One region of the Saccharibacillus brassicae genome, then DNA from elsewhere that is predicted to be linked to it. Evidence: predicted binding sites of a transcription regulator. Region 1 holds the regulator's gene; each other region holds the start of a gene.
What was found. Region 1 encodes Rex, which represses fermentation and respiration genes when NADH is low (regulators of the CRP and FNR family bind a similar motif). Its sites were predicted from a motif close to TTGTGAAATATTTCACAA; they were not measured.
Positions count from the first base shown of each region.

Region 2: the regulator Rex is predicted to act here: its motif matches at 2,290-2,307, upstream of nirB (nitrite reductase large subunit NirB).
Region 3: the regulator Rex is predicted to act here: its motif matches at 4,256-4,273, upstream of FFV09_RS08720 (formate/nitrite transporter family protein).

Region 1 is NZ_CP041217.1:155,790-162,735, reverse strand. Features, by position in the region: gene dinG (ATP-dependent DNA helicase DinG) at 1-2,194, shown strand, start outside; gene FFV09_RS00580 (redox-sensing transcriptional repressor Rex) at 2,219-2,884, shown strand; gene FFV09_RS00575 (amidohydrolase) at 2,859-4,169, shown strand; gene FFV09_RS00570 (DUF5590 domain-containing protein) at 4,195-4,713, shown strand; gene FFV09_RS00565 (hypothetical protein) at 5,257-5,802, shown strand; gene FFV09_RS00560 (AAA family ATPase) at 5,795-6,946, shown strand, end outside.
Region 2 is NZ_CP041217.1:4,392,653-4,399,598, reverse strand. Features, by position in the region: gene FFV09_RS18245 (GntR family transcriptional regulator) at 120-1,226, opposite strand; gene FFV09_RS18240 (alpha/beta fold hydrolase) at 1,410-2,189, opposite strand; gene nirB (nitrite reductase large subunit NirB) at 2,572-5,010, shown strand; gene nirD (nitrite reductase small subunit NirD) at 5,061-5,420, shown strand; gene FFV09_RS18225 (formate/nitrite transporter family protein) at 5,491-6,318, shown strand; gene FFV09_RS18220 (methyl-accepting chemotaxis protein) at 6,709-6,946, shown strand, end outside.
Region 3 is NZ_CP041217.1:2,069,707-2,076,652, forward strand. Features, by position in the region: gene FFV09_RS08705 (molybdopterin-containing oxidoreductase family protein) at 1-604, opposite strand, end outside; gene FFV09_RS08710 (hypothetical protein) at 1,022-1,840, shown strand; gene FFV09_RS08715 (LOG family protein) at 1,973-2,557, shown strand; gene FFV09_RS23705 (hypothetical protein) at 2,869-3,045, opposite strand; gene FFV09_RS08720 (formate/nitrite transporter family protein) at 3,292-4,149, opposite strand; gene FFV09_RS08725 (phosphotransferase family protein) at 4,420-5,391, shown strand; gene FFV09_RS08730 (FAD-dependent oxidoreductase) at 5,656-6,946, opposite strand, start outside.

The DNA of each region.
Region 1 (6,946 bases):
AGTGCCGCCCGCCCGCGAGATCCGCGACGGCAATCCGCTCGAAGACGTGCCGTTCGGCGATTTTCTGGAACAGGTGCAAAACAATCTGCGCGCCGAGCTGCCGGGTTACGAAGAACGCGAATCGCAGAACATCATGTTCGAAAAAGTGCAGGAAGCGTTCGGAAGCGACAAGCATCTGCTGATCGAGGCGGGAACGGGGACGGGCAAATCGCTCGGCTACCTCATTCCGGCCATTTACGAGAGCGTAAAAAAAGACCGCAAAGTGATGATCAGCACGCACACGATCAACTTGCAGGAGCAGCTGCGCGAACGCGACGTTCCGCTGCTGAACCGCGTCGTGCCGTTCGAATTCCGCGCTTCGGTGTTCAAGGGACGCCAGCATTATCTGTGCATGCGCAAGCTTGAACAGAAGATCGACCGGCGTGAATTCACGCATCCCGCGGACGACGTCCTGACGGCGGCGCAGCTGCTCGTCTGGCTGACCCGCACGCAGAGCGGGGACGACGAAGAACTGAACCTCGGTATCGGCCGCGGCCAGGATTTCTGGGACACGATCGCGAGCGAGACGGATTCCTGTCTGGGCCGCGCCTGTCCCTGGTTCCGCAGCTGTTACTATTACCGGGCCAAGCATGAAGCGTCTATGGCCGACGTCGTCGTGACGAACCATTCCAAGCTGTTCTCCGACGTCAAGGCGGACGACCAGCTGCTGCCCGCCTACGAGCGTCTCGTTATCGACGAAGCGCATCACCTCGAAGACGTGGCCGGCAAGCATCTCGGGCTGCACCTGAAATATTTCTCGTTCGTGCATGCGATGACCCGCTTGTACAAGGACGGCAAGAACGGGCAGCTGCCCGCGCTGCGCCAACTGCTTGGCAAGATCGGGCACGAGAAGAAAAACGAATGGAACCGCGCGATCGACGAAGTCATTCCCGAGCTGATCGACGCCAAAGAGAGCTGGGACAAACTGACGGAGCTGCTGTACACGCTGCTGCCCGACCGGGTAGACGTGTCGGCGCCGGAAGCCGGCCAGCATACGCTGCGCCTGACGGCGGGCGAATACCCGAAAGGCTGGGATACGCTCTCGACGCTGGAAGACCAGATCTACGTCGGGCTCGGCGAAGCGATCCGCCGCGGGGAACGCATGGCGGCTTCCGTCAAGGAAGACAGCGGCGACTACACGGCCGAAGGTCTGGCGACCGATATTTCGGGTCTGTTCAAAGACCTGTCCGAAGCGCGCGAATCGCTGCGGTTCTTCATGCGGCTCGACGACGGAAGCACGGTCTACTGGCTCGAAGGCAGCTCGCAGTTCAAAAGCAAGTCGCTGCAAATGTACGCGGTGCCGATCGACGTCAGCGCCCAGCTGCAGCAGCACTTTTTCGATAAAAAGAAAAGCGTCGTTCTCACTTCGGCCACGCTTGCCGTGGACAAAAAGTTCGACTATATGATCGACCAGCTGGGTCTGCGGGAAGCGGCCGTGCAAAAAAGGCTGTTGACGGAAGTGCTGCCGTCGCCGTTCAATTACCGGGAGCAGGCGCTGCTGATCGTCCCGCGCGATTTCCCCAGCGTCAAAGGGCAGATGGCCGACGCTTCGTTCCTCGCCGCGCTGACCGATTCGCTGGCGCGTACGGCGGAAGCGACGCAGGGACGCATGCTCGTGCTGTTCACGTCGTACCGGATGCTGCGCCAGGTGTACGATCCGCTCAAGGAACTGCTCGGCGCTTCCGGCATTTCGCTGATCGGGCAGGGCGTCGACAGCGGCAGCCGAAGCCGCCTCACCCGGCGGTTTCAGGAGAACGCGAAAACGGTGCTGCTCGGCACGAGCAGTTTCTGGGAAGGCGTCGATATTCCCGGCGACGCGCTGACGTGCCTCGCTATCGTGCGGCTGCCGTTCCAGCCTCCGAGCCATCCGCTGCTGGAAGCCAAAAGCGAACTGCTCAAGCGCCAGAACCTTAACCCGTTCATGAAGCTGTCCGTGCCGCAGGCCGTTATCCGCTTCAAACAGGGATTCGGCCGCCTGGTGCGTACGCGCCGCGACCGCGGCATCGTGATCGTCTACGATACGCGCGTGATCGAATCGTATTACGGCAAATACTTTTTATACTCGCTTCCGGGTCCCAAAATGGAGCATATGGCGCTCGACCAAATCGTGCCGAGAGTCGCCGAATGGCTGGAACCGGAAGAGAAGTCGGATTAACTTTTCCCCTGGGAGGGACATGGAATGAAAGCGGAAAAAATTTCGGAAGCCGTCGTTCGCAGACTTCCCGTTTACCTGCGTCACCTGACCGAACTGCACAAACGCGAAGTGATGACGGTGTCGTCGCAGGAACTCGGGCAGAAACTGGATCTTAATCCGGCCCAAATCCGGAAAGACCTTGCGTATTTCGGCGATTTCGGCCGAAAAGGCATCGGTTACGACGTCTCGTACCTGATCGAGAAAATTCGCCATATCCTCAAGCTGGACCGTCCGATCAACGTGGCCCTGATCGGCGCCGGCAATCTGGGACATGCGCTGTCCAACTATAATATGTACCTCAAGGAAAGCATGAAGATCGTCGCCGTATTCGACTCGTACGCGCCGAAGGTCGGCACGCAGATCAACAAGCTGACCGTGCAGCCGATCGAAGAACTGAAGCCGACCGTACGGGAGAAAAACATTCGCGTCGGCATCATCACGGTGCCCGATTCCGAAGCGCAGCGCGTCGCCGACCAGCTGGTCGAAGCCGGCGTCGAAGCCATTTTGAATTTTGCGCCGACCGTGCTTAAAGTGCCGGCCGACGTACGGATCCATGCGGCCGATTTCACGACCGACCTGCTCAGCCTGGCTTACTACCTCGATAACGGAAAGGAAACCGAAACCCATGACAACGACAAACCATCCGACTAAATGGATCGTTAGAAACGGCGTCTTCGCCACCGGCGAGCGTGAAGGGGTCGTTCGCGGCTGCATGATCGTCGACGGAGACACCATCGCCTATATCGGAACCGAAGAACCGGAAGACGCGCGCGACCTGCCGTCGATCGACGGCAAAGGGCTGCTGTTTATGCCGGGTCTCGTCAACAGCCACGGCCATACGGCCATGTCGCTGCTGCGCGGATACGGCGACGATATGGTGCTGCAGGAATGGCTGCAGACCAAAATGTGGCCGATGGAAGCCAAGTTCACGTCGGACGACGTGTACTGGGGTAGTTCGCTGTCGATCGTCGAGATGCTCAAAAGCGGCACGACGACGTTCCTCGACATGTACGACCATATGGACCGCGTGGCCGAAGCGGTCGTCCAATCCGGCATGCGGGCGTCGCTGACGCGCGGCGTAATCGGGCTGTGCTCGCAGCAGGAACAAGACGACAAGCTGAACGACGCGATTTCGTTCGCCAAAAACTGGCATGGCCAGGCGGATGGACGCATCACGGTCATGATGTCGCCGCACGCGCCTTATACGTGCCCGCCCGCTTTTATCGAGCGTTTCGTGCAGGCGGCGCACGATCTGGATCTGCCGCTGCATACGCATATGTCGGAAACGGCGGCGGAAGTGGAGCAGAACGTACGCGAATACGGGCTGCGTCCGGTCGCGCATCTGGAGAAGCTCGGCTTCTTCTCCCGCCCGTCGATGGTGGCGCATGCCGTCCATTTGACGGACGAAGAGATCGCGATGCTTGCGGCCAACCGGGTAGCCGTCTCGCACAATCCGGGCAGCAACCTGAAGCTTGCGAGCGGCGTGGCGAAAGTGCCGCAGCTGCTCAAAGCGGGCGTCGTCGTGTCGCTCGGCACAGACGGCGCGGCCAGCAACAACAATCTCGACATGTTCGAAGAGATGCGTCTGGCCGCGCTGATCCACAAAGGCGTGTCGGGCGATCCGACCGCCGTGCCGGCAGCCGAAGCGCTGCGCATGGCGACGCTGCATGGCGCGCAGTCGCTGTACCTCGACAATCTGGGCACGCTCGAAGCCGGCATGAAAGCGGACTTCGTCGCGCTCGATATCGAGCAGGCCCATTTCCTGCCGCGCACCGATTACGTGTCGCATCTCGTGTATTCGGCGGCCGGTCAGGACGTGCGGCATGTATGGGTAGACGGCATCCAGATCGTCAAGAACCGCGAGTGCCTGACGCTGGACGAAGAGAAAATCCGGTTCGAGGCCCAGTCGGCTTTCGAAGGGCTGTTGGCCCGCTAAGCCGGACATCGGGAGGATACACAACGTGAGCAAGCGCACCAAAGTCATTTTGCTGACCCTGCTCGTCGTGCTGATTTTGCTGGCGGGAGCTTATTTGTACTATATGCTCTCGATGCAGGGCAGAACGGACGAACGCAACGCGGCGATCGCTTCGGCGCGCACGCAGGGACAGCTGACGGAAATCGAACGGGCCGACAAATGGGTCTGGGGCGAAAATTCGATCTTCTGGGTCGTTCAAGGAACGACGGCGTCCGGCGAGGAACAGTACGTCTGGCTCAAATATACGCCGGAAGGCACGCCGGCAGCGGGCGAGAACGCGTTTCGCTCGATGCCGGTCGCCGGAACGATTACCCGGGAAGACATGTGGGACCGGGCGGAAGCTCAGCTTCCGGACGCCAAACTGATCCGGATGCTTCCGGGCGTGTACGGCAACCAGTACGTCTGGCAGGTGTTCTACGAACAGCAAGATACGCATTACTACCGCTTCTACAGTCTCAAAGACGGCAGCGCCGTCGGAGAAGCGTTCGATCTGCCGGATTGGTAAGCCGAAGTGTTCGGCAATCTTCCGGCGCGTAGCGTATAGAAAAACCCGATTCTCCGAAATGGAGAGTCGGGTTTTTTCGGCGTTCCTCGGATACGTCGGAAAAGGTCGGATAAGTCGGGTAAGTCAGGTACGCCGCATCCGTCGCCTGTTTCGCGCAGACTGAGCCGAAGCCGGCTCGATAACCAAAAGCCTCTCCCCGGACGGGGAGAGGCTTTTGGTATGTACTATGATTATGATCGCTGCGCGTTTTTGCACGCTTCTAGGAAGAAGCAGGCGGAAAATCGACGTTTGGATCGCCAAAACCGTGCCAAGCAAGCACCCGTGAAGAGCCGCGCGAATTAGAAAATGGGAAAACGGTGTGATATACTTATTTTTAACGACGAGGTAAATTTGGATTATAGAAGGAAACGATCGTTGATGGTTCGACGGTTTTGCGTGCGCCAAAAAGCATTTTGCGAAAATGCTCAAAACGGCGTCGTATCGATGATGGATGTCATACTCGTGTCCGAATTTCAAACACAGCATGAAGAGGAGAAATGCCCATTGAAAATCCGTATCCTGCCTATCGCCCTTACAGCGGCTTTGTCGCTGATCGTCCTGCTCGGCGGCTGGTTTCTGTACCGCCAGGCCGCAATCGAACGTCCTATCGCAAAAATGCTGCAGAATTACCCAGGCGTTACCAGCGCCCAAGTGGACATTACCCAAAACGGTGCCGTGTTGAAACTCGATCTGGAATCGAATGTCGATCTTCGCGGCATGGTCGCCCAACTTCGCAAAGAAGAAGGCGAACTGCTCAAAAACCGTTCGGTCGTTTTCGACATCGCCGACCATTCCACGCCGGATATCGAAGCGCTGTGGAGAGAAGCTTCCTTCTCGGTCGCCGAAGCGATGGCCAACAAACGGTACACGCTCATTACCGACACGCTGTCCGAAATTCAAACCGAAAATAACGGCTATACGATCTCAAGCGATATGGACGAACATTATATTTACGTGGCTTTAAGCTCCGCTTCGGATGAACAGGCCAACAAGTACATCATTTTGCCGCTGCATGCGGCGCCTGGAATTGGGGGACAAACGAATGCCTAGAGGAGTAACGGAAATACTGATCGGTTTCGCGGCGGCGCTCGTTCTTTTCCTCGGTTTTATCGGAGTCAACATGATGCCGTTCGCCGTTCTGGCACTGGTCGGCGTCGGCATTTTCGCCGTCCTGCAAATGAAGGGCGGACTTGCGGTCGGCGCGGCCCAGGATCGCAAACGCAAAAAGCAAAAACCGGAAAAGTTCACCTTCGAGCAGATCGGCGGGCAGGACAACTCCAAGCAGGAGCTGCGCGAAGCGCTCGATTTTCTTATTAAGCACGAAGAGATCAAGAAGCTCGGTATTCGCCCGCTCAAAGGCATCCTGCTGACGGGCCCTCCGGGAACCGGCAAGACGCTCATGGCCAAAGCGGCCGCCCATTATACCGATTCCGTGTTCGTCGCCGCTTCGGGCAGCGACTTCGTCGAAATGTATGTCGGCGTCGGCGCGGGCCGGGTCCGCGATCTGTTCAAGGACGCGCGAACCCGCGCAGCCCAGGAGAAAAAGCAGAGCGCGATCATTTTTATCGACGAAATCGACGTAATCGGCGGCAAGCGCGAAGGCGGCCAACAGCGCGAGTACGACCAGACGCTGAACCAGCTGCTGACCGAGATGGACGGCATCTACAACAACGAAGAGCCGCGCATTCTCGTTATCGCCGCGACCAACCGCAAAGAAATGCTCGACAGCGCGCTGCTGCGCCCGGGACGGTTCGACCGCCATATCCAGGTGGACCTGCCGGACAAAAAAGGCCGCAAGCATATTCTCGAACTGCATGCGACAAGCCGTCCGGTATCGCCGGAAGCGGATCTCGACCGGATCGCCGAAGAAGCGTACGGATTCTCGGGCGCCCAGCTCGAAAGCGTCATGAACGAAGCCGCGATCTACGCGATGCGCGAAAAAGCGGCCGTGATCGGGCAGCAGCATCTGTCCCGCGCGATCGACAAAGTCATGCTCGGCGAGAAGACGGACCGCGAGACGAGCGCCGAAGAAAAGCGCCGCGTCGCGATTCACGAACTCGGACATGCGATCATGGCCGAAGTGCTGCGTCCGGGCAGCGTAAGCCAGGTGGCGCTCAGCCCGCGCGGACAAGCGCTCGGCTACGTTCGCCATAATCCGCAAAAAGAACAGTATCTGTACACGAAGCAGTTCCTC
Region 2 (6,946 bases), 1.4 Mb from region 1:
TAGGCCGGAAATCGGGCTTTTTCGCGAAAAATGTGTGCATCAAGTCAACATTTTGCGCAGAATACGGTTTTTGAGCGGAAAATGTGCACAAAAAGTCAACATGACCGCCCGCCGCCCCGTCACCCCCGCCGAGGCTTGGCCGCCGAACTCCGTTCGACCAATTCCGGCGCGTAGACGACGTCTTCGTATTCGACGGCCGAACCCGAAGCGCCGCTCTCGATCATGGCGATCAGCCGCCGGGCCGCTTCCCGGCCCATTTCTTCCTTCGGATGCGTCAGCGTCGTCAGCGGCACGCCGGAAGCGAGCGCGAGCGCCGAATCGTCGAAGCCGACGACCGACACGTCGCCCGGCACGGACAGTCCGAGCTCGCGCGCCGCATTCATGAGCGGTACGGCCAGTTCGTCGTTATAGGCGACGAGCGCCGTCGGCCGGTTCGGCGAAGCGAGCAGTTCGCGCACGCGCCGAAGCGGCAGTTCGCCTTTTTGCCCCGTCGCGTACGTCACGACATGCTCGGGCAGCAGCGGAATGCCCGCTTCGCGGTGGGCGTGCATGAAGCCGCGCAGCCGGTTGACGCCCTGCAGATCGTCCGTTTTGAAAAAGCCGGCGATCCGCGTATGCCCCTGCCCGATCAAATACCGGGCCGCGGTCGAGCCGCCGAGTTCGTCGTCCACTTTGAGACACGGCACTTCCAGTTCGCGGTAGCGTTCGTTGATCATGAGGAACGGCAGGTTTCTCGACTGCATCGACAGGTAGAACGGCAGGTTGGGATTGCCTTCGGCGCTTTTGGTCGGCTCGATGATCAGCCCGCTGAGCGGTTCGCTCAGCATAAGGCGCAGGCATTCCATCTCTTTCTCCTTGTCGTTGTCGGTGCTTGCAAGCAGCAGCCGATAGCCGCGGCTGCGCAGCTCGGCTTCGGCGCCCCGCACGATATGCGGGAAAATATAATCGGAGATGTACGTCGTGACGATGCCGATCGTCCGCGGCTGCGCCGCTTCTTCGCGGATGCCGGCGCTGCGCACGAACGTGCCTTTGCCCTGCACCCGTTCCAGCAGCCCCTGGCGTTCGAGTTCGGAGAACGCCTGGCGCACCGTCTGGCGGCTGAGCGAGAACTGCTCGGCGATCTCGTTCTCCGACGGCACTTGTCCGCCGGGCACCAATCGGCCGCTTTCGATCCAACTTAACAGTTCGTTTTTCAAGATCATGTATTTGGGAAGCCGTTTGTTCATCCTGATTCACCTCGGTCTGTATTTGCGTTCGTATCCGGTGCGGGCCGGCAGTCTCCGGCATCTGCCGGGCGCACCCGGAAAGCGATCCTAAGATAGCGCTCTCAAGCTTAATTGTACGTACAAGTTTAGTTTAAGTGCCGGTTTGGGAAAATGCAAGCCGAACTTCCGCCGGCCCGGCCGGGTTCAGCGCCCGCTCCCGCGCCGCGGCAGCAGCCCGCCTTCCTCCAGCCACCGCGCGAGCAGTGCGTTGAACGCTTCCGGCTGCGCGAGCGAAAATCCGTGTCCGATACCGGGCCGCACGACAAGTTCCGACCCGGCGCGCATCTGTGCGAGATCCCGCGCCGAGCGGCGCATCGAGCCGCTTTCCTCTTCGCCGACGGTCACGAGAAGGCGCGCCGTCGAATAGGCAAAGCCGGCCGGCAGCCGGTAGCCGAGACTTTCCCGCACCGTTCGGATCAGCCCGGCACGGCTGATCCCGAGGCTGTGCGCATAATACGTATCGAATTGTTCGCCCGGCACGTACAAGCTTCGGGCTTGCAGCGCCGCGAATTTGCGGCTGCGCATCAGCGAGTAGAACAGCGAGATCAGCGGCCCGACCAGCGGACGCGCAAGCGACGCCGGATAGATCGAACCGCTGCCCAGCATGGCGCCGCTCAGCAGGTCCGGACGATCGCTCATCATCTGCATGACGATCTGGGCGCCGAGCGAGAAGCCGACGGCCACGATCGGCCGACCGGCGCTTTTTCGTTCGGCAAGCCGGATCAAGGCTTCCGCGCTTTTTTCGATAGTAAAAAGTTCGTCTTCCCCCGTTCCGTCCTGCTCCGACCATTCCGGTACCAGGCAGTGCGCATGCCGAAAATGCTCGACCTGCCGATCCCACATCCAACCGCCGACCCCGCCGCCGTGCACGAACAGCAGCAGCGGAGCGTCGATCGGACCGGATTCCGTGTACGTCCACGCCATACCGTTTCCCCCTCTTTTTTCCATATTCCAACCTTATCACACTTCTTCCGCATGATCGTTTTCCGCGCACAATCTCCCTGTACCGAATTGTGACTTTTTCAAGTGAAATATTTCACATTAAATGTGATTACGATCACCAACCTCTTCAATCGCGTTCTCCTATAATGAGGATGCAAGGTAGATCAAATTTGAAATAGCGGCGGCTTACCGGATATTCCGGCCCCGCCCTTTCCTGCAAATTACGTTGTGAATAAGTTCACATTACTGGAAGATCGCCGATCCGCAGCACCCCTGCCCCGCCGCCTGACGGCCGATACGACGCACGCACGCGGGCCGCGATCTTCCCTTCATCCGAATTCAAACGCCAAGGAGGCTTTTCCTCATGAACACCGTCAAACAAAAGCTGATCGTCATCGGCAACGGCATGGCCGGCATCAATACGCTGGAACAGATTCTCAAGCTGACCGACCGGTTCGACATTACCGTTTTCGGCAGCGAACCGCATCCCAACTATAACCGGATCATGCTCTCGTACGTGCTCGAAGGCAGCAAAAAGCTCGAAGACATCGTGCTGAACGACTGGAGCTGGTACGAGGAAAACGGCATCGCGCTGCATACGAACACGACGGTGACGCAGATCGATACGGTCGGCAAAACAGTGCTCACCGATACCGGCCTGACGCAGGCGTACGACAAGCTGCTGATCGCGACCGGCTCCAATTCGCTTATGCTTCCGATTCCCGGCAGCGACCGCGAAGGCGTCGTCGGCTTCCGCGATATCGCCGACTGCGACCGGATGCTGGACGCGGCGAAGCAGTACAAGAAAGCGGCCGTCATCGGCGGCGGACTGCTCGGGCTCGAAGCGGCCAAAGGGCTCGTCGGCCTCGGCATGGACGTGACCGTCGTCCATCTGATGAACGACCTGATGGAACGCCAGCTCGACAGCCAGGCTTCCGCCATGCTCAAGACCGAGCTGGAACGCCAAGGCATCAAGTTCGCGATGGGCAAATCGACAGCCGAGATGACCGGCGACCACCGCGTGCGCAAGCTCGTGTTCACGGACGGCGAAGAACTGGAAGCCGAATTCGTCGTCATGGCGGTCGGCATTCGGCCGAACAAGCAGATCGGCGAAGTCAGCGGCATCGACACGAATCGCGGCATCCTCGTCGACGACTTCATGCGCACGTCCGCGCCGGACGTCTACTCGGTCGGCGAATGCGCGGAACACCGCGGCGTCTGCTACGGCCTCGTCGCTCCGCTGTTCGAGCAGGGCAGCGTCCTCGCCAAACATATTTGCGGTATCGACACGGCAGGCTACGGCGGTTCGATCACGTCGACCAAGCTCAAAATTTCGGGCGTGGACGTGTTCTCGGCCGGCGAATTTATCGAGACGCCGCAGCACACCGTCATCTCGGCCAAAGACGAATGGAAACGCACCTACAAAAAAATACTGCTCGATCAAGGCAAAATCGTCGGCGCCGTGCTGTTCGGCGACGTGACGGAATCCGCTTCGCTGCAAAAATACGTCCGCGAACGCACCGAAATGAACGACGAAATCTACGGCGACCTGATGGGCACCGGCCACTGCGGCAGCGGCAAATCGAAAACGGCCGCGGTAGAGAAAATGGCCGACGACGAAATCGTCTGCGGCTGCAAAGGCGTCACCAAAAAAGTCATCGTCGACGCGATCACCGAACAAGGACTGACGACGGTCGACGAAATCAAAGCGTGCACCGGCGCGACCGGTTCGTGCGGCGGCTGCAAGCCGGTCGTCGAACAGATTCTGAGCTTCGTTCTCGGCGACGGCTTCAAGCAGACGGTCAAGACCGGCATCTGCGGCTGCACCCCGCTGAGCCGTCAGGAGATCGTGGCCGGCATCAAGGAAAAAGGGCTGCGGACGACCAAAGAAGTCATGCATGTACTCGACTGGCATAACGCGGAAGGCTGCTCCAAGTGCCGGCCGGCCGTCAACTACTATCTGGGCGTCATCTACCCGGGCGAACACAAAGACGAGAAAGAATCGCGCTTCGTCAACGAACGCATGAACGCCAACATTCAGAAAGACGGCACGTACACGGTCGTTCCGAGAATGTACGGCGGCGTGACGACACCGGAAGACCTCAAGAAAATCGCCGATGTGTCGGTCAAATACAACGTCAAAGCGGTCAAAGTGACCGGCGGACAGCGGCTCGACCTGATCGGCGTGCAGAAGGAAGATTTGCCGAAAGTATGGGAAGAGCTGGACATGCCTTCGGGCTATGCGTACGCCAAATCGCTGCGGACGGTCAAGACGTGCGTCGGTTCGCAGTTCTGCCGCTTCGGCACGCAGGATTCGCTGGCCGTCGGCGCCATGCTCGAACGCAAGTTCGAACGGCTCGATTTTCCGGCCAAATTCAAGATCGCCGTTAACGGCTGCCCCCGCAACTGCGCCGAATCGTGCACCAAAGACATCGGCATCGTCGGCAACGACGGCGGCTGGGAAGTGTTTATCGGCGGCAACGGCGGGATCAAGGCCCGGCTGGCCGACTCGCTCTGCAAAGTGAAAACGGACCAGGAACTGACCGATACGGTCGCCGCCGTCATGCAGTATTACCGCGAGACCGGCAACTATCTGGAACGGACGTCGGAATGGGTCGAACGGATCGGCCTGGAAGACATCTACGCCAAAACGGTTGCGGATGCCGATAACCGCCGCAAATTGATCGACGATATCGAATATGCGCTGACGTTCGTGGAAGATCCGTGGAAACAAGTGCTCAACGACAAAAAACTGCGCAGCGAATTGTTCGAGACCGCCGCGCCGGCTCTGCCGCAGGCGTAACTGTCCGCGTAACGGCCAACCGATCAACCGATCCCGAGAGGAGCTTGACCATGACCTATCCATCGAACGTTTTTGCCGGTACGACGCCGATCGTTCTTGACTCCGTCGACCGTTTCCCGAGCCGCATCGGCCGCGTTTTCCTCGTCGACAACACCGAGCTTGCCGTCTTCCGCACGTCGGACGACCAATTCTACGCCGTCGAGAACCGCAATCCCCATCCCAAAGGCGGGCCGCTTGCCGAAGCGATCGTCTCCGGCCATTATATTTACGATCCGCTGTACGATTGGAAAATCGATCTGAAGACCGGACTCGTGCAGCAGCCCGATACCGGTCAGGTCCGGACGTTCCGCGTCGAGGTCGCAGACGGCCGGGTCGTTCTCTTCCCGAACCAGTACCCTTTCAACTCTTAGTGTCGACAAGGTACAAAACGTCTGCTGCGTTCGCCCGTTTTGCCCATTTGCATGCCAGGAGGCCGATCTCATGTTTACCGAAAGTGTACGTTCCCTCGTCGAAGCCGCAGTCAAAAAAAGGGATTTCATGAATGAACACCCGCTCCGCTATCTGATCAGCGCCGTTCTTGCCGGTGCCTATGTCGGTCTCGGTATCATTCTGATCTTCTCGCTGGGCGCTCCGCTCGCCGCGATCCAATCGCCGTTCCAGTCGCTGATCATGGGCGCCTCGTTCGGGATCGCGCTCACGCTCGTCATCTTCGCCGGCTCGGAGCTGTTTACCGGCAACAACATGTTCTTCACCGCTTCCACGCTGGCCCGTCGCACTTCGGTCAAAGACCTCGGCAAAAACTGGACGCTCGTATTTCTCGGTAATCTGGCGGGCGCCGTCATCGTCGGCCTGCTCGTGCTCGGAACCGGGCTGTTCAAAAATATCGCGCCGGAACATCTGATCTTCGCCGCCGCCGCCAAAAAAATGAGCCTGCCCGTCATGGAACTGTTTTTCCGCGGCATCCTCTGCAACTGGCTCGTCTGTCTGGCGATCTGGATGGCCAGCCGGACGACGAACGAAGCCGCGAAAATTATGCTGATCTGGTGGTGCCTGTTCGCTTTCATCGCAAGCGGCTACGAGCACAGCGTCGCCAACATGACGCTGCTCAGCACGGCGCTCATGCTGCCGGGCCACCCGGCGACGATTACTTTGGCCGGCTGGCTGCACAACATGATTCCCGTCACGCTCGGCAATATCGTCGGCGGAGCCGTGTTCGTGGCCGGCGCCTACTGGACCGTGTCCCCGGTACGCAAAGCGCGGCCGGAAGCGCAGGATTCGGCGCAGGCGGATACCCGTTCCGCTTCCTGAACGTGATGGAAGCGGAATGAATCTGACCTGAACGAAATGGAATCGAATCGAACGGAATCGAACAAGGACGCTTTTGACCCTCCGCATGGCTGCGGAGGGTTTGTTCATGTTCTTTTGGCGCTGTGTTTTGACGTTTTCTTTTACAGACATGCCCCAATCTTCATTAAATCGCTTACACGTGGTGAAAAACGGTTTCGAATTGTAACCCAACTAGTGCTTTGTCACTAACTTTCGACATTTAACCACTTTTCCATTGAATTTTCGAGCAACTATCTCTATATTCGATTGATACGAAGGACTCAGGAATATTCGCCTGTACTTGATTGTGACGTTACCCGGAAGACACTTATCCGCCGTTTTGCCCATACAGAAAGGAACGTGAACGCAAGCATGACTATCGTTGATTCCATGATTCAGGTTGTCCCTTATTTGAGTCAAATGATGCGCGAAAACACGGCCATCACCATTTACGACCATACGCATATTCTCTATTATGTGCAGTCGGGCAATTTCGATCTCGGTCTGAAGACCGGAGACGCGCTCTATCCCGGCTTCGAGAACTTCAGCGTACTCAAAGGCAGCAAGCAGCCTATTCTCGCCGAATACCCGGCCGAAGCTTTCGGCTACG
Region 3 (6,946 bases), 1.9 Mb from region 1:
CGACGACGGTCGCGCCGTTCTTGCGGGCCTGCTCCATAAGCACGGCCTGGTGCATGCTCGTGCTGACGATGTTGCCGCCCCAGACGATGAACAGCTTCGCGTTCAGCGTGTCCTGCGGGCTTGATCCGCCGCCGAAGCCCATCGTGTAGCGCCAGCCGGCATTGCCCGCCGAATTGCAGATCGTATACTCGAGCTTCGAAGCGCCGAGGCGCCCGAAAAAGCGGCGGTCCATGCCTTCGGCGTTGAGCACGCCCATATTGCCGTAGAAACTGTAGGGCAGGATGCTCTGCGGTCCGTGCTCCGCGGACAATGCCTGGAACCGGTCCGCGATTTCCGAAATCGCTTCCGGCCAGGAGATGCGGACAAATTCCCCGGACCCTTTGGGGCCGGAACGCCGCATCGGATATAGAAGGCGCTGCGGATGATGCACCCGCTCGGCCATGTTTCTCACTTTGTTGCAGATCGCTCCCTTGGTCTCGGGATGCGCGGGATTGCCCGTGACTTTGACGATTTTGCCGTTTTCCTTGTGCAGCAGCAGGCCGCAGGCGTCCGGGCAGTCAAGCGGGCAGACTGCCGGAAAGACGCCGCTCGGCCGTTCGGTCATGTTCATGACGGACGGCTCCTTTCGGTGTTCGAATCGTAATTTCTTGCCGGCCTTTATTGTAGCATAATTTGTCCGCAAAATATTTTGTCCGATCGGGTGCGGCAGTGTTTCAATGCGGCGGACTACGGGGTATTAAAAAGCATTGGCAATTAGGCAGTAAATGATGTCCCCTTCATAAGCTGTTCCTGCTGCCATATCATGGACCACTCCCGAAAATTAGCCTTCACAAGCTCCTTCCCCCGGACTTGTGAAGGCTAATTTGTTATGTCCGCCTCTTTTTACGACCCGGGGCCTTTTTTTGATTTAATGCCTTTTTTTATTTAATGCCTTTTTTATCCAACTTTTTTGCCGGCCCGAACGTCTACTCTGCATACCCGGGATTGCCCGACACCTCGGATCAACAAGGAGGGGAAGACTGTGTCCAGAAAAAAAGCGTGGATGCCCGCGGCCGTCTGCCTGCTGGCGCTCACCGCCTGCTCGCCGAACGAATGGGCCGGCCAAGTGCTCGAAGACCGTATTATTCAGGTCAAGCGGTACCCCGACCAGCAGAAGCCGTACGTCGGTTACGCTTCGGCGTTCAAAGGCTACACTTGGAAAAAAGGCGGCGAGACCGAACTGCGCCAAGCGTGGGACAAGGTGCCGGAAGCGAAATCGATGGGCGATCCTGACGAAGTGGATCTGACCGGTAACATAAGCATTCTCGTCCGGCAAAAAACGATAGCCGCTTCTTCGCTCGAAGAGATCGTCGAGCAGGCGGCCGCCTACGAATACAAGCACGACGTCAGCGGCATCCGGATCGACTCCGAGATCGTCCAGGGCGATTGGGTGCTGGCTTCGTTTCCTTACCGTTACCGAGGCGTGCCTTATACCGGCAAGGTACTGGCCAGGCTCAAAGGTCATACGTACATCTACCACAGCCTGAACTTCTCCCCCGAACTGACCGACGAAGGCAAACGACTGCCGTTTGTGCCGGGCAACGGTTTCATGGGCGTAGGCGAAAAAGAAGACCGTGAAGCCATCGACTTCTCCTACTTCGACGGCTCCGTCAACGACGAACGGATCGAACAGATCGTCATACATGACGAAAACGGCAGCGAAGTGATCCCGATCGAAGCGGACCAGCTCAGCTATGTGATCTCCGACGATCGCGACGCAAACGGCGGTGCCGCCCGGGATATTCAATACATCGAAGCGCTCGACCGGGCAGGCAGGACCGTCTATACCTGGCAGTATTGACGCACGATGACCCCTTGCGCCCGGCGGCAGGGGTTGGATAATCGACAGGATTTACCGTCTGTTTACCCGGCGTTCGGGGCTGGGCGCTTGTCGGCCTCCGTGCTATGATTAGAGGAAAAGGAGATTTGCATCATGCCAAACAGCATTGCGGTATTCTGCGGTTCGAGAGAAGGCGCTTCGCCGGCTTACATGGACAGCGCGCGGGCGCTCGGCCGCGAGATGGCGGCTCGGGGAATCACGCTCGTCTACGGCGGTTCGCGCATGGGCCTGATGGGCGCCGTTGCCGACGCCGTGCTCGCAGGCGGCGGCCGGGCGATCGGCGTGCTGCCGGACTTCATGCAGGGCCGGGAGATCGCCCATACGGGCCTCACCGAGCTGATCATGGTCAAATCCATGCATGAACGCAAAGCCAAAATGGCCGAGCTGGCCGAAGGGTTCGTCACGCTGCCCGGCGGCTCCGGCACGATGGAAGAATATTTCGAGATTTTCACCTGGGCGCAGCTCGGGCTGCATACGAAGCCGACCGGCGTGCTGAATTCGGCCGGCTATTACGATCCGCTGATCGCGCTGTTCGACCGGATGACCGGCGAAGGCTTCGTCATGCCGCATCACCGGGCGATGATGCTGACGGCGGAAGACCCGGCCGAACTGCTGGACCGCATGGAAGCTTACCGCGCGCCCGGCGTGCCGCAGGTGCTGACCGAAGAACGCACCTAGAGCGGACAGCTGCGAAGCTTTGTGACGCTTTGCCGACCGCTTAATCCGGACCAAAAGTCAGCATTTTATTCGAACAAGCCGCTCAAACAGCAAAAAGCGGACCGGAAGTCAGCATTTCACTTCGATTCCGCCTGCCAAAAGCGAATTTCGAACAAATTGTGGATTGCAGGTCAGCATTTTATCCGAACAAGCCGCTCAAACAGCAACATGTGGATTGCAGGTCAGCATCAGGTGGTCGAGACTTTCCGGCAGCCATGCCCTATGACAAAAGCGGCTTCGCCACAAGGCGAAGCCGCTTTTATTATGCCGTGCTACAACGTGCGGGGCACGTCGCCGCGCCTCGCCGATGCCGGCCGTCTCCAGACCCATCTCCAGACCCGGCTTCTTGGTGTTCGCTCCAACCGCTCTTTTTGCCAATGATTCCGGTCGATGTCGTCGATCTGCCGGTTATGTTCCTCCAGCAATTTTTCCATCAAATATGGATGCACTTCTATTCCTCCCCGCCGCTTCGAACGCCGCCCCGCAAGGCGTACATTCGTTCGCTTATGGGGCAAGTATAGGCGCCCGACCCGGACAGCTGTATGTCCGGGTCGACGGCGGCCGATCCAAAGGGCAGGATCGAGGAGCCGCCGGACACGGCCGCGGCTTTGCCCACCTGCGGCCGTTCGACCCGGCCGCGGCCGCGCGCTATAGCGAGCGCAAAAGCGCGCACGCTCAGGCGCGGCTTGGGCAGATCAAGCGTGCTTCTGCAGCTCCGGCTTGCCGTAGTCGGCTTGAGCAGCAAGCGCGGCCTGCGCCGGTTCAGCCTGGGGCCGGGGCTCGCCGGTCCGGCGCAGGTACGTGCCCCAGTAAGCGGCGGCGACGAAGATCGCGCCTCCGGTCAGATTGCCGAGCCAGACCGGCACGAAGTTGCCGAGATATTGGCCCCAAGTGAAATGGCCTTCGAAAATGGCGGCCGGAATCAGGAACATGTTGGCCACGACGTGCTGGAAGCCGATCGCCACGAACGCCATCGTCGGGAACCAGATGCCGATAATTTTGCCGCTCATGTTATCCGCCCCGTAGCTGAGCCAGACGGCCAGCGCCACCAGCCAGTTGCAGCCGATCCCGGAGACGAACGATTGCAGGAACGTGCTGTCGATCTTGTGTCCGGCCATGTCGACCAGCTTGTCCAGATAAGGGCCGGAAGCGGTCAGCCCGACGATATGGCCGAAGAAATAGGCGACGAAGATCGCGCCGGCAAAGTTCGCGAGCGTGATCAGGATCAGGTTCTTGATCATCTCGCCTGTCGAGATGCGCCGCGCCAGGCGTGCCAGCGGCACGGCCATCATGTTGCCGGTGAGTAGCTCGCCGCCGGCCAGCAGCACGAGCACGAGGCCGACCGGGAACACGGCTGCGCCGACGAAATTGGCCATGCTGCCCCATTCGGCAGGCGTATTCGCGATCACGCGAATATCGAGCAGGAAGCCGAGCGCGATAAACGCCCCGGCCAGAAATCCGAGGATCAATACGGAAGAGAGCGGACTGTGCGCTTTTTTGACGCCGTTCTCAACGGTGACTTCCGCGATTTGCGGCGGTTTGCAATAAGCCATGGTTGATGTCTCCTTTGATAGCTAAAATTTGAACCTTCCCTTGTCGTACTCATTTTAGCTCAGGCACTCGCCGGAGTACGTGACAAATCTCATACCGAAATGTATAAAGTGAATCTTTTCACTTATTTTTCTTGTCCTATTTTCCGTTTCTTCTTCGGGTCTTCTTTTCCCCGTTTCATCGCTCGGCATTTCCCCGCTTTCCGCCTCCCGTTTCCCCTATTTATGGCCGGGCTGCCCGTGCTATCATACAGGGAAAGGCGGTGAACCTTCATGATCGATTTTTTTGCAAAAGAACCCGGTATTCCCCGCTGGATGAACGTTATCCCCGGATCGAACGGCTGGGCGGCGGCCGAGCCGGTCGACAAAGGCTGGTCCGCGGATCGCAAATACCGTATCCGGACCCGAGACGGGCAGCTGCTTCTGCTTCGGCTGTCCGATCCGGGGCTGGCCGAAGCCAAGCGCGAAGAATTCGAACGGGTACGCCAGGCTTCGAAGCTCGGCATTCCGATGTCGCTCCCGATCGAGTTCGGCATCTGCGAAGGAGCGGCGGATCGGACGTTCCCCGAAGCCGGCGCACCCTTCGTCTATTCGCTGCTGAGCTGGATCGAAGGCGAAGACGCGCAGGAGATGCTGCCGGGGCTCTCCGGCGCAGAAGCTTACGCCCGGGGCCGGGACGCCGGCACCTGGCTGCGCCGCATGCACGGCTTGAGCGTTCCGGCCGGTGCGGAAGCGCCGGCGAATACCGTGCGCCGCGAGGTGACGCGCAAAATTCAGGCTTACGAGAACGGAAGCTACCGGCTTCCGTTCGGCGCCGAACTGCTTGCGCGGATCGAAGCCCGGCTGCCGCTGCTTGAAGGCGTGCCGGCCGGGTTCCGGCACGGCGATTATCATCCCGGCAATATGATCCTCGGACCGGACGGCGGCTTGAACGTGATCGATTTCAACCGTTCCGGCACCGGCGATCCGCTGCGCGACTTCAACCGGATGGAGACGTTCACGAGCGGCATCAGTCCTTCTTTTGCCCGGGGCCAACTGCGCGGTTATAGAGAGAGCGGCCCCCGCGATCCCGACTTCTGGGGCAGAGTCTCCCTGTACTGCGCGATAGAGTGTCTGTTCGCGATCGTCTGGGCGATTCCGTTCGGCGAACCGGAAATTACGGATACGCTGAGCCGGTCGCGGATCATCTGGGACGACTTCGACGGATTCCGGCGCGATACGCCGAAATGGCTGGACGAAAGCTAGGCTGCAGCCTCGTCTTCAGACCGGCGCTCTGGCGGCAGACCGGGCCGACTATACAAATCCCTCCAAATCTGCGGCATGAACCGAGCGCCCAACACTGACGACGCCTAACAAACGGCATACAATGAACCGCGTACAATGAACCACCTACCATGAACCGCTTACTAACGAACCGCGTATAACAAACGGCGCAAGCCGAAAAGCCCGCCGAATCGGCGGGCTTTTCGATAGGGTCTATTCTTTTTTAACACCCAAGACTCAGGCGATTTACGCCTGGGTCTGTTTTTGCACGGAACGGGCCGCTTTTTCTTCGCGTTCTTCGACCGGCTGGGCTTCCATCGCGGCAAAGCCGAGGGAGTTCAGGTAGTTCCAAGGCTTGTTGTAATGCGGTTGGAAGAAGAAGTCGACGAAGGCCAATTCTTCGACCGTCATCTTGTTCTGGATGCAGACCGACAGCGTGTTGATCGACTGGGTCAGGTCCACTTTGGACATCAGCTGCGCACCGACGATGCGGCGGCTGTCTTTTTCGAACACGATCTTGAATGTCGCTTTCTCGAATTCCGGCATGAACTCCGGACGGTAGTTGTCTTCGAACGTCGCGGTCGCGATATCGAGGCCCGCTTCCCGCGCCGCTGTCTCGGTCATGCCTGTCGCTGCGATGTTGTCTTCATAGATCTTGATGCCGCTCGTGCCCTGGGTGCCCATGTAGGCGATTTTCTTCTCGACCAGATTCATCGCGACGAGCGTACCCATACGCACCGCGTTCGTAGCGAGCGGAATGTAAGCGGCTTTGCCGGTCGGGTTGTAACGGATCGCGCAGCTGTCGCCGGCCGCGTACACGTCTTTGACGCTGGTCTCCATATAGTTGTCGACGAGGATCGCGCCGTTCGGCAGCATGTCGACCTGGTCTTTGAGCAGTTCGGTGTTCGGACGGAAACCGATACACAAGATGACAAGGTCCGCTTCGTGTTCGCCTTTTGTCGTGATGATTTTTTGCACTTTGCCGTCTTTGCCTTCGAACCGCTCGACTTTTTCGTCCAGAGCCAGCGTGATCCCTTTTTCGGTCAGGGAATCTTCGATGCGATCGGTAAACTCGGCGTCCAGGTATTTGCTCAGAATCCGTTTCTCCGCATCGATCAGCGTCACTTCTTTGCCGTTCATCTCGAACGCTTCGACCAGCTCGACACCGATATAGCCCGCGCCGATGACGACGACGTTTTTGGCCGTTTTCGCTTTTTCGATGATCGTGTTGGAATGGTTGAAGTTTTTGGACAAAATGATGTTCTCAAGCTCGATGCCTTCGAACTTCGGAATGATCGGCCACGAGCCGGTCGTTACGATCAGCTTGTCGAACGTATCGCCGAATTCTTCGCCCGTTTCCAGGTTGCGCACGGTGAGCGTCTTGCCGGCCGCGTCGACGTTCAGCACTTCATGGCGCATCCGGGTCTGTACGCCGAGAGCGGCCAAATGTTCCGGGGAGGAATAGAAGAGGCCGTTCGGGTCTTTGACCACTCCGCCGACGTACAGCGCGATGCCGCACGAGAGGAAGGAGATGTTG